Linked DNA regions of Accumulibacter sp.. The protein of the gene in region 1 interacts with the protein of each later gene in a pairwise test. Links are inferred from orthologs where the notes say so. Each region holds a gene or a part of one and is shown on either strand. Other genes may lie near its edges.

Region 1 (3,732 bases):
GCCATCGCCGCGCGCCTGATGACCGTGATGCAACGCTTCAATCCTTATCTCACCGGGGCGGTACTCGACGGTACCGCCGGGCGCTATGCCGAGATCGACATCCAGCTCTTCGCCGACAGTGCCAAGGACGTCGAGATCTTCCTGCTCAACGAGAAGCTCTGTTTTCGCCACAGCACGCCACGCACCGAACGAGCGGAGGCCGTCCTCACCCTGGTCGCCGACGAGGCGACCGTCAACATGGTGATCTATCCGCGGACTGAAGAACGTGTGAGCTTTCGCACGCGTGACGGCAGGCCGCGCACACGGGCACGTCTCGCGACGGTTCGCCGGTTGCTCGCCGAGGCCTCGGCTGTCAGCCGCTGACCCGCGCAACAACCCGTCTGCGTCTCTTCCGGCGCCGCCCTCAGGTGGCTGCAACCGTCGTTGGTGCGGTGCCGCACGAACCGCGTGCGGCCAAGGTTCTGCTGGACAAAATGCTGCCATTTGCGGCAAACTCGCGCCCATGAAGAAGCAAAAGGACCCGTCGTCGACCGCCGGCCAGCCGCCGGAAGCGCCGCGTCTGCTGGTCCTGCATGGCCCAAATCTGAACCTCCTCGGTACCCGTGAACCAACCCATTACGGCTTGACGACCCTCGCCGAGATCAACATGGCGTTGGCGCATCGTGCGGCTGCCGCCGGCGTTCACCTGGAGGCCTTCCAGAGCAACCATGAAGGTGCCCTGATCGAACGTGTGCACGCGGCGCGGCAGCAGGGCATCCGCTACCTGATCGTCAATCCCGCCGGGTACACCCACACCAGCGTCGCGCTGCGCGACGCCCTCGCCGGTACCGGCCTGCCCTTCGTCGAAGTGCACCTGTCGAACGTGCATGCGCGCGAGCCATTTCGTCATCACTCGTATTTCTCCGACCTGGCGATCGGGGTCATCAGCGGCTTGGGCAGCGAGGGCTACCTGTTGGCGCTCGAGTATCTGTTGCGCCAGATGGCGGCCGAGTGAGCACTTTGTTTACGTCACGTCGCGGTCACCTCTCGGGCGGCTGCATGGTCCTGACCGCAAGAAGGGCAATCATCTGGAGCAAGTGAATGGATCTGCGGAAACTGAAGAAACTCATCGATCTGGTCGAGGAGTCAAGCATCACCGAACTCGAGATCAACGATGCCGAGGAGAAGGTTCGCATCGTCAAGCACGGCGGCATGGTCTCCCATCACTATGCCATGTCGCCGCTCGGGTCGGTGCCGGTGACCGCCGCTCCGGCCACGCCGGTGGCAGCGGTGGTGGCGCCGGCCGAACCGGAACTGCCTGAAGGCGACGCCGTCAAGGCTCCGATGGTCGGCACCTTCTATCGGGCTCCAAGCCCGGGCGCCGAGCCCTACGTCGAAGTCGGCAGCACTGTCAAGGCGGGCGACACCCTGTGCATCATCGAAGCCATGAAGCTGCTCAATGAGATCGAAGCCGAGCGCTCGGGCACCGTCAAAGCCATTCTGGTCGAGAACGGTCAGCCGGTCGAATTCGGTGAAGCGCTCTTCATCGTCGGCTAGGAGATACTTTCACCATGTTCGGGAAAGTCCTCATCGCCAACCGCGGGGAGATCGCCCTGCGCATTCAGCGCGCCTGCCGCGAGCTCGGCATCAAGACCGTTGTCGTGCATTCGGAAGCAGACCGCGAAGCGAAGTACGTCCGGCTGGCCGATGAATCCGTCTGCATCGGCCCGGCGCCCTCGGCACAGAGCTACCTCAACGTGCCGGCAATCATTTCGGCAGCCGAGGTCACGGATGCGCAGGCGATCCACCCGGGTTACGGTTTCCTGTCTGAGAATGCCGACTTCGCCGAGCGCGTCGAGTCGTCGGGTTTCGTCTTCATCGGGCCGCGGCCGGAGACCATCAGGCTGATGGGGGACAAGGTCACCGCCAAGGAGGCCATGCGGATCACCGGCGTGCCCTGCGTGCCGGGATCGGAGGGGGTTCTCCCCGAGGATCCGCGCGACATTGCGCTGCTCGCCAGGGCGGTCGGCTACCCGGTGATCATCAAGGCGGCTGGTGGTGGCGGTGGCCGCGGGATGCGGGTCGTGCATACCGAGGCGGCTCTGATCAACGCCGTCAACATGACGCGGACCGAGGCCCAGAGCTTCTTCGGCAATCCGCAGGTGTACCTCGAGAAATACCTCGAGAATCCAAGGCACGTCGAGATCCAGGTGCTTGCCGACAGCTTCCGCAACGCCGTCTATCTCGGCGAGCGCGACTGCTCGATGCAGCGCCGTCACCAGAAGATCATCGAGGAGGCTCCGGCTCCCGGTATCCCCACCCGCCACATCGTCCGCATCGGCGAGCGCTGCGCCGAGGCTTGCCGCCGGCTCAACTACCGCGGTGCCGGCACCTTCGAGTTCCTGTTCGAGAACAACGAGTTCTATTTCATCGAGATGAACACGCGCATCCAGGTCGAGCATCCGGTGACCGAGTCGATCACCGGCGTCGATCTCGTCGCCGAGCAGATTCGCATCGCCGCCGGCGAGAAGCTGCGTTTTCGCCAGCGCGACCTGACTTTCCGCGGCCACGCAATCGAATGCCGCATCAACGCCGAGGATCCCTTCAACTTCCTTCCCTCGCCCGGAAAGGTCAGTTTCTACCACCCCCCAGGCGGCCCCGGCATTCGTGTCGACTCGCACATCTATCACGGCTACACCATCCCATCGCATTACGACTCGATGGTTGCCAAGGTGATTGCCCACGGCGACAGCCGCGACCAGGCGCTGCGTCGCATGCGTACCGCGCTGTCGGAAATGAGCATCGACGGTATCAAGACCAACATCGCCCTGCATCAGGAACTGCTGCAGGATTCCCGTTTCATCGAGGGCGGCACCAGCATCCACTATCTCGAGCAGTGGCTGGCTGCCAAGGGTGAGGTCAAGAAGGGCGGCTGACCAGCGCCGATGACCGATGGCCTGGCTATCCCTGAGCATCCGCACCGATTGCCTGCACGCCGAGCGGCTTGCCGATGCCTTGCTCGAAGCCGGGGCCCTCGCCGCCAGCATCGAGGACGCGGATGCCGGTACGGCCGACGAGCAACCGCAGTTTGGCGAGCCTGGCTCCATCAGTCGTCCGGGGTGGCAGCGCTCGCTGGTCGTTGCCCTGCTGCAACCGGAAGCCGATGCCCGTGAACTCCTCTTGTGCTGCAGCGTGCAGGCTGGCCTCGCCGAGTTGCCTCCGTACAGCCTGGAAGAAGTGCCCGAGCAGGACTGGGTGCGACTGACGCAATCCCAGTTCGAACCGATACGCGTTGCACAGCGCCTGTGGATCGTTCCTTCCTGGCACACCGCTCCCGATCCCGGGGCAATCGTCCTCGTGCTTGACCCCGGGATGGCATTCGGGACCGGTTCCCACCCGACGACGCGGCTCTGTCTCGAGTGGCTCGAGCGATCCGTCGGTCCGGGCGTGTCTGTGCTCGACTATGGCTGCGGCTCCGGAGTTCTGGCCATCGCTGCCGGCCGACTCGGTGCGAGCGAGATCGTCGGCGTCGACATCGAGCCGCAGGCGGTCGTCGTTGCCCGGACCAACGCCGAGGTCAACGGGGTCGCTGCCCGCTTCCAGGAATCGGCCGATCGACTGAGTGGCCAGTTCGACATCGTCGTCGCCAACATTCTTGCCAATCCGCTGCGGGTTCTGGCGCCGGCTCTCTGTGGCCACCTCCGTATAGGCGGAATGTTGGCACTGTCCGGAATCCTCGTCGAACAGGCCGAT
Region 2 (5,535 bases), 2.0 Mb from region 1 along the record:
ACCTGTCGGTGAAGATGATTCTCGAGGCGATGGCAGAGGCACTGGGCAGAGGTGACCGGATCGAGATTCGCGGTTTCGGCAGCTTTGCCCTGAACTATCGGCCGCCGCGCGTCGGGCGCAACCCGAAGTCCGGCGAGAAAGTCGAGGTGCCGGAAAAATGGGTACCGCATTTCAAGGCTGGCAAGGAGTTGCGTGAGCGCGTGGACGCCGCGCCGGAGTGAAGCATGGCCCCGGCTCGCCGGGCCGTGGCAGGTGACGGGCGGCGACGAGAGTCGCCGCCCGTTTCTGTGTCTGTGGGAGCTGATCGATGCGCTTGTGGCAAGGGGTCTGCCGGATCCGCATGTCCCCCTGCCGGCCGGCCATCGCGTGGCACCTGGAAAGCCTGATCAATGATTGAGTTCGACTACTGGCAGCTGCTGCTCTTCCCGCTCTTCTTCGGCCTCGGCTGGCTGGCGGCACGGATCGACATCCGCCACTTGGTGCGCGAGTCGCGCGCACTGCCGCGTTCGTACTTCCAGGGGCTCAACTTTCTTCTCAATGCGCAGCCCGACCGCGCCATCGAGGCTTTCGTCGAGGCGGTCAAGGTCGATCCGCAGACGATCGAACTGCACTTCGCGCTCGGCAGCCTGTTCCGCCGGCGCGGCGAAACCGATCGCGCGATCCGCATGCACCAGAATCTCATCGAGCGCGAAGACCTGAAGCACGATCTGAAACTGCAGGCACTGGCGGAGCTCGGGCAGGACTACCTCAAGGCAGGCCTGCTCGATCGCGCGGAAGCGGTCTTCGACAAGCTGCGCGACTCCGAGCTCGGCGAGGAGGCGAAGCGCAACCTGCTCGAAATCTATCAGCTCGAGAAACATTGGGAGAAAGCGATCGCGATCGCTTCGGAGCTGCCGGACTTTGCTTCGCACAAGGAAATCGCCGAGTACCATTGCGAGCTCGCGGCAGCCGAGATCATTCGTTCACGCCGCGATCTCGCCGCGGGCTACCTGCAGACGGCGCTCGAGCGCAATCGCAAGTGTGTTCGCGCCAGCCTGCTGTGGGGCGACATGCTGTTGCAGGAGGAGCAGTGGGAGGCCGCCATCGAGTCCTGGCAGCGGATCGAACAGCAGGACCCGGCCTATCTGGCACTGGTGGCGCAGCGTCTGCTCGGCGCCTTCCGCAAGCTCGACCGGCGGGATGCAGGCCTCAGACTGCTGCGCGGCTATCTCGAGCACTATCCGTCGCTCGACCTGCTGGATGTGGTTTTTCAGCTCGTCCTCGAGGGCGATGGCGCGGAGGCCGCCTACGAACTGGTGCGTGACGAGCTGAAGCGGAACCCGACGCTGCTCGGCTTCGACAAGCTTCTCGAGGCGAGACTGTTGCTCGCCAGTGCCGAGAGTCGTCCCGACCTTGAGCTGGCGAAAGGCATCGTGCAGACGTACACGCGCCGCCTGGCGCGCTATCGGTGCGATAATTGCGGCTTCAAGGCGCGCCAGTTCTACTGGCGCTGTCCGGCCTGCGGCGGCTGGGAGACCTATTCCCCCAAGCGCAGCGAAGAGTTCGACCTGACACCCTAGGAGTCTCCCGTGCATTCATCGTTGCCTGCTGCGCGCGACGCCAGGCTGGCATGGCATCTGGCTGCGCCCGATCGGAGCGTCGATGCGGCTGCCTGATCTGTCGGCGGCGCGCCTGCTGATCGTCGGCGACGTCATGCTCGACCGCTACTGGTTCGGCGATGTCGCGCGCATCTCGCCCGAGGCGCCGGTGCCGGTGGTCCGTATTGGCCGCAGCGAAGAGCGGCCGGGCGGCGCGGCGAACGTCGCGCGCAACGTCGCCGCGCTGGGGGCGCACGCCACCCTGCTGTCGGTCGTCGGCGATGACGAGGCGGGCCGCAGCCTGCAGCAGTTGCTGGCAGCCAGCGGTATCGACGTCAGCCTGCATGTCGATCCGGCGATCAGCACGACGGTCAAGCTGCGTGTGATCGGCCGCCAGCAGCAGTTGTTGCGCATCGACTTCGAGACTTGGCCATCGCACGAGGTCCTGCGCGCAAAACTGGCGGAGTTCGCTGTCCGGGTGGCCGACTGTGACGCGGTGATCCTCTCCGACTATGGCAAGGGAGGCCTGACGCACATTGGCGAGATGATCCGGCTGGCAAACGCAGCCGGCAAGCAGGTTCTGGTTGACCCGAAGGGCGACGATTTCTCGAAGTATTCCGGCGCAACCGTGGTGACGCCGAACCGTGCCGAGTTGCGGACCGTCGTCGGCCGCTGGCAGGACGAGGGCGAACTGGCGCGCAAGGCGACCGCCTTGCGCGAGCAGTTGCAACTCGACGCCTTGCTGGTGACGCGCAGTGAAGAAGGGATGTCGCTCTTCCACCGCTCGGCGCTGATCCACGAGAAGGCGGTGGCACGGGAAGTCTTCGACGTCTCGGGTGCCGGGGACACGGTGATCGCCACCCTGGCAGTGATGCTCGCCTGCGCCGCCGGCTGGCCGGACGCGGTGCATGCGGCGAACGTCGCCGCTGGGCTGGTCGTCGGCAAGCTGGGGACTGCCGTGGTCGAGGGCGGCGAACTGGCGGCCGCGGTGAAGTGAAGTGAGGTGATTCCATGTACACCATCGTCACCGGCGCCGCCGGCTTCATTGGCGCCAATCTCGTCCGGGCGCTGAACGAGCGCGGCGTGCGCCGGATCATCGCCGTCGACAACCTGACACGGGCCGACAAGTTCCGCAACCTGGTCGATTGCGACATCGCCGATTACCTCGACAAGCAGGAGTTCATCGATCGCCTGCTGGCTGGCCATTTCGACGGTGACGTCGACGCCATCCTGCATCAGGGCGCCTGCTCCGACACCATGGAAGGCGATGGTCGCTACATGATGGAGAACAATTACCGCTACTCGCTCGGCATCCTCGACTGGTGTCTCGACCAGGAGGTGCCGTTGCTCTATGCCTCGAGCGCGGCAACCTACGGCGGTGGCCGGGTTTTCCGCGAGGAGCGGGCGCACGAGGCGCCACTGAACGTCTACGGTTACTCGAAGTTCCTCTTCGATCAGATAGTCCGTCAGAGGTTGACCGTGAATGGCTCGTCGAGCTCGCAGGTGGTCGGTTTCCGCTACTTCAACGTCTATGGACCGCGCGAGTCGCACAAGGGGCGGATGGCGTCGGTGGCTTTCCACCACTACCACCAGTTTCGCAGCGATGGCAAGGTCAGGCTATTCGCCGGTTGTGACGGTCATGCCGACGGCGAGCAGCGGCGCGACTTCGTGTACGTCGAGGACGTCGTCCGCGTGAACCTTTTCTTCCTCGATCACCCTGAACGATCGGGTATCTTCAACGTCGGTACGGGGCGCGCGCAGACCTTCAACGAGTTGGCGGTGGCGAACGTCAATGCCTGCCGGGCGCTTGCCGGTGAGAGTCCGTTGCCGCTGGCGGAGCTGGTTGGGCAGGGATTGATCGAATATGTGCCTTTTCCTGCGGATCTCAGAGGCCGCTATCAGAGTTTCACCGAGGCGGATCTGACGAAGTTGCGCCGGGCTGGCTACCAGGCGACCTTTGCCGACGTCGGCGAGGGTGTGGCACGCTATGTCGACTGGTTGAATGCTCATGGTTGAGACCCTCGAGGACCAGGTTGGCGGTACGCCGCTGGTGATCCTGAAGCGCCTGCCGGGCACGCTTGGCGCGGCGCGCGGCAACCGCATCCTGGCGAAACTGGAGGGCAACAATCCGGCCGGATCGGTCAAGGATCGTCCGGCGCTATCGATGATCGCGCGGGCCGAACGGCGCGGTGACATCCGGCCGGGCGACACGCTGATCGAGGCGACCTCGGGCAACACCGGTATCGCGCTGGCGATGGTGGCCGCCGCGCGCGGCTACCGCATGTTGTTGGTGATGCCGGAGAACCAGAGCGTCGAGCGGCGGCAGACGATGCGTGCCTTTGGCGCCGAACTGGTGCTGACGCCGCGCGACGGCGGGATGGAGCTGGCGCGTGACATCGCCGAGGGCATGCAAAGGGAGGGTCGCGGCATCATCCTCGACCAGTTTGCCAACCCTGACAACCCGCTGGCGCACTATGAGGGCACCGGCCCGGAGCTGTGGCGGCAGACGGCCGGCGGCATCACCCATTTCGTCAGCAGCATGGGAACCACCGGGACGATCATGGGTGTCTCGCGTTATCTCAAGGAACGGAACGCGGCGATCTGCATCGTCGGTTGCCAGCCGGAGGAAGGTTCGCAGATCCCGGGGATCCGCAAGTGGCCGGAGGCCTACCTGCCGAAGATCTTCGAGCGCACGCGGGTTGATCGCGTCGAGTCGGTGTCACAGGACGCAGCGGAAGAGATGACCCGTCGCCTGGCGCGCGAGGAGGGCATCTTCGCCGGCATCTCCTCGGGTGGCGCGCTCACCGTTGCCCTGCGGCTGGCTGCCGAAGTCGAGAATGCAACCATCGTCAGCATCGTCTGCGACCGCGGTGACCGCTACCTGTCGACCGGCGTCTTCCCGGCCTGAACGCGGTCGATGAAGCCGGTTCTCGCTTTTGACATCGAGACGGTTCCGGACGTCGCGGGTCTGCGCCGCCTGCATCTGCTCGATCCGGGCCTGTCCGATGAGGAAGTCGCCGAACTCGCGTTCCAGCGACGGCGGGCGGCGACCGGCAACGACTTCCTGCCCTTGCACCTGCAGCGGGTGGTGGTGATTTCCTGTGCGCTGCGTGTGGGGAGGGATTTCCGTGTCTGGTCCCTGGCTGCACCCGAGCTCGGCGAGGCGGAGATCATCCAGCGTTTCTTCGACGGCGTGGAGAAGTTCACGCCGCAACTGTTGTCCTGGAATGGCGGTGGCTTCGACTTGCCTGTACTGCACTACCGGGGGCTGATTCACGGCTTGGTCGCTCCTCGCTACTGGGACCTCGGCGATGGTGATCACGCCGACAGTCGCGATTTCAAGTGGAACAATTACATCAGCCGCTATCACACCCGTCACCTCGATCTGATGGACCTTCTGGCACTCTATCAGCCGCGCGCCGCCGTGCCGTTGGACGAACTGGCGAGGCTGATCGGTTTCCCCGGCAAGCTCGGGATGGATGGCAGCAAGGTGTGGCAGGCATGGCAGGAAGGTCGCAGTGCCGAGATTCGCGACTACTGTGAGACCGACGCCGTCAATACCTATCTCGTCGGAGTCCGCTTTCGCTTGATGCGCGGCGAGATCTCCGCCAGTGAGTACGAGCAGGAGCAGGTTCGCGTGCGCGCTGCCGTGCAGCGCCTCGACAAGCTGCACTGGCGCGAGTTCCTCGCTGCGTGGGCTTAGGGAGGGTGCAGCCGTCTGCAGCGGTACTGATGCGGATCAGGGGGGCACACTTGCGAGGCGGCGCCGATCTCATCCCACGGTTGTGGTTGCCGCGTGTGTATGGTCACACTCGGCGTGCTTCCTTTCTCTTATCGTTGCGTTTTCGGGAGGAATCCGATGCGGTTGCATCTCTCGTGGCGTTGCCTCGTGGCGAGCCTGTTGCTGTCGCTGGCGCCGCTGGTGCAGGCGGCGGGGACTCTGGACAAGATCAAGGCG

What was found.
Region 2: the proteins of accC (region 1) and cysM interact in binary tests that used the Escherichia coli proteins (3 or more experiments, as listed by UniProt). The link is inferred for Accumulibacter sp. from one-to-one orthologs.

The regions. Positions count from the first base shown.
Region 1 is NZ_JAZKUG010000001.1:1,120,635-1,124,366, reverse strand. Bases 777-3,732 are described here. They hold accC (acetyl-CoA carboxylase biotin carboxylase subunit), read left to right. Parts: upstream 777-1,550; coding sequence 1,551-2,915; downstream 2,916-3,732. Other genes in these bases: prmA (50S ribosomal protein L11 methyltransferase), read left to right, coding at 2,932-3,732; accB (acetyl-CoA carboxylase biotin carboxyl carrier protein), read left to right, coding at 1,081-1,536; aroQ (type II 3-dehydroquinate dehydratase), read left to right, coding at 777-994. Also shown: V5B60_RS04875 (hypothetical protein), read left to right, coding at 1-363; more of aroQ, read left to right, coding at 503-776. UniProt on the Escherichia coli protein: This protein is a component of the acetyl coenzyme A carboxylase complex; first, biotin carboxylase catalyzes the carboxylation of the carrier protein and then the transcarboxylase transfers the carboxyl group to form malonyl-CoA.
Region 2 is NZ_JAZKUG010000001.1:3,122,516-3,128,050, forward strand. The notes cover bases 2,539-5,535. They hold cysM (cysteine synthase CysM), read left to right. Parts: upstream 2,539-3,585; coding sequence 3,586-4,485; downstream 4,486-5,535. Other genes in these bases: rfaE1 (D-glycero-beta-D-manno-heptose-7-phosphate kinase), read left to right, coding at 2,539-2,574; rfaD (ADP-glyceromanno-heptose 6-epimerase), read left to right, coding at 2,589-3,593; V5B60_RS13885 (3'-5' exonuclease), read left to right, coding at 4,495-5,280; V5B60_RS13890 (amino acid ABC transporter substrate-binding protein), read left to right, coding at 5,437-5,535. Outside these bases: V5B60_RS13860 (integration host factor subunit beta), read left to right, coding at 1-221; lipopolysaccharide assembly protein LapB, read left to right, coding at 390-1,559; more of rfaE1, read left to right, coding at 1,642-2,538. UniProt on the Escherichia coli protein: Two cysteine synthase enzymes are found. Both catalyze the same reaction. Cysteine synthase B can also use thiosulfate in place of sulfide to give cysteine thiosulfonate as a product.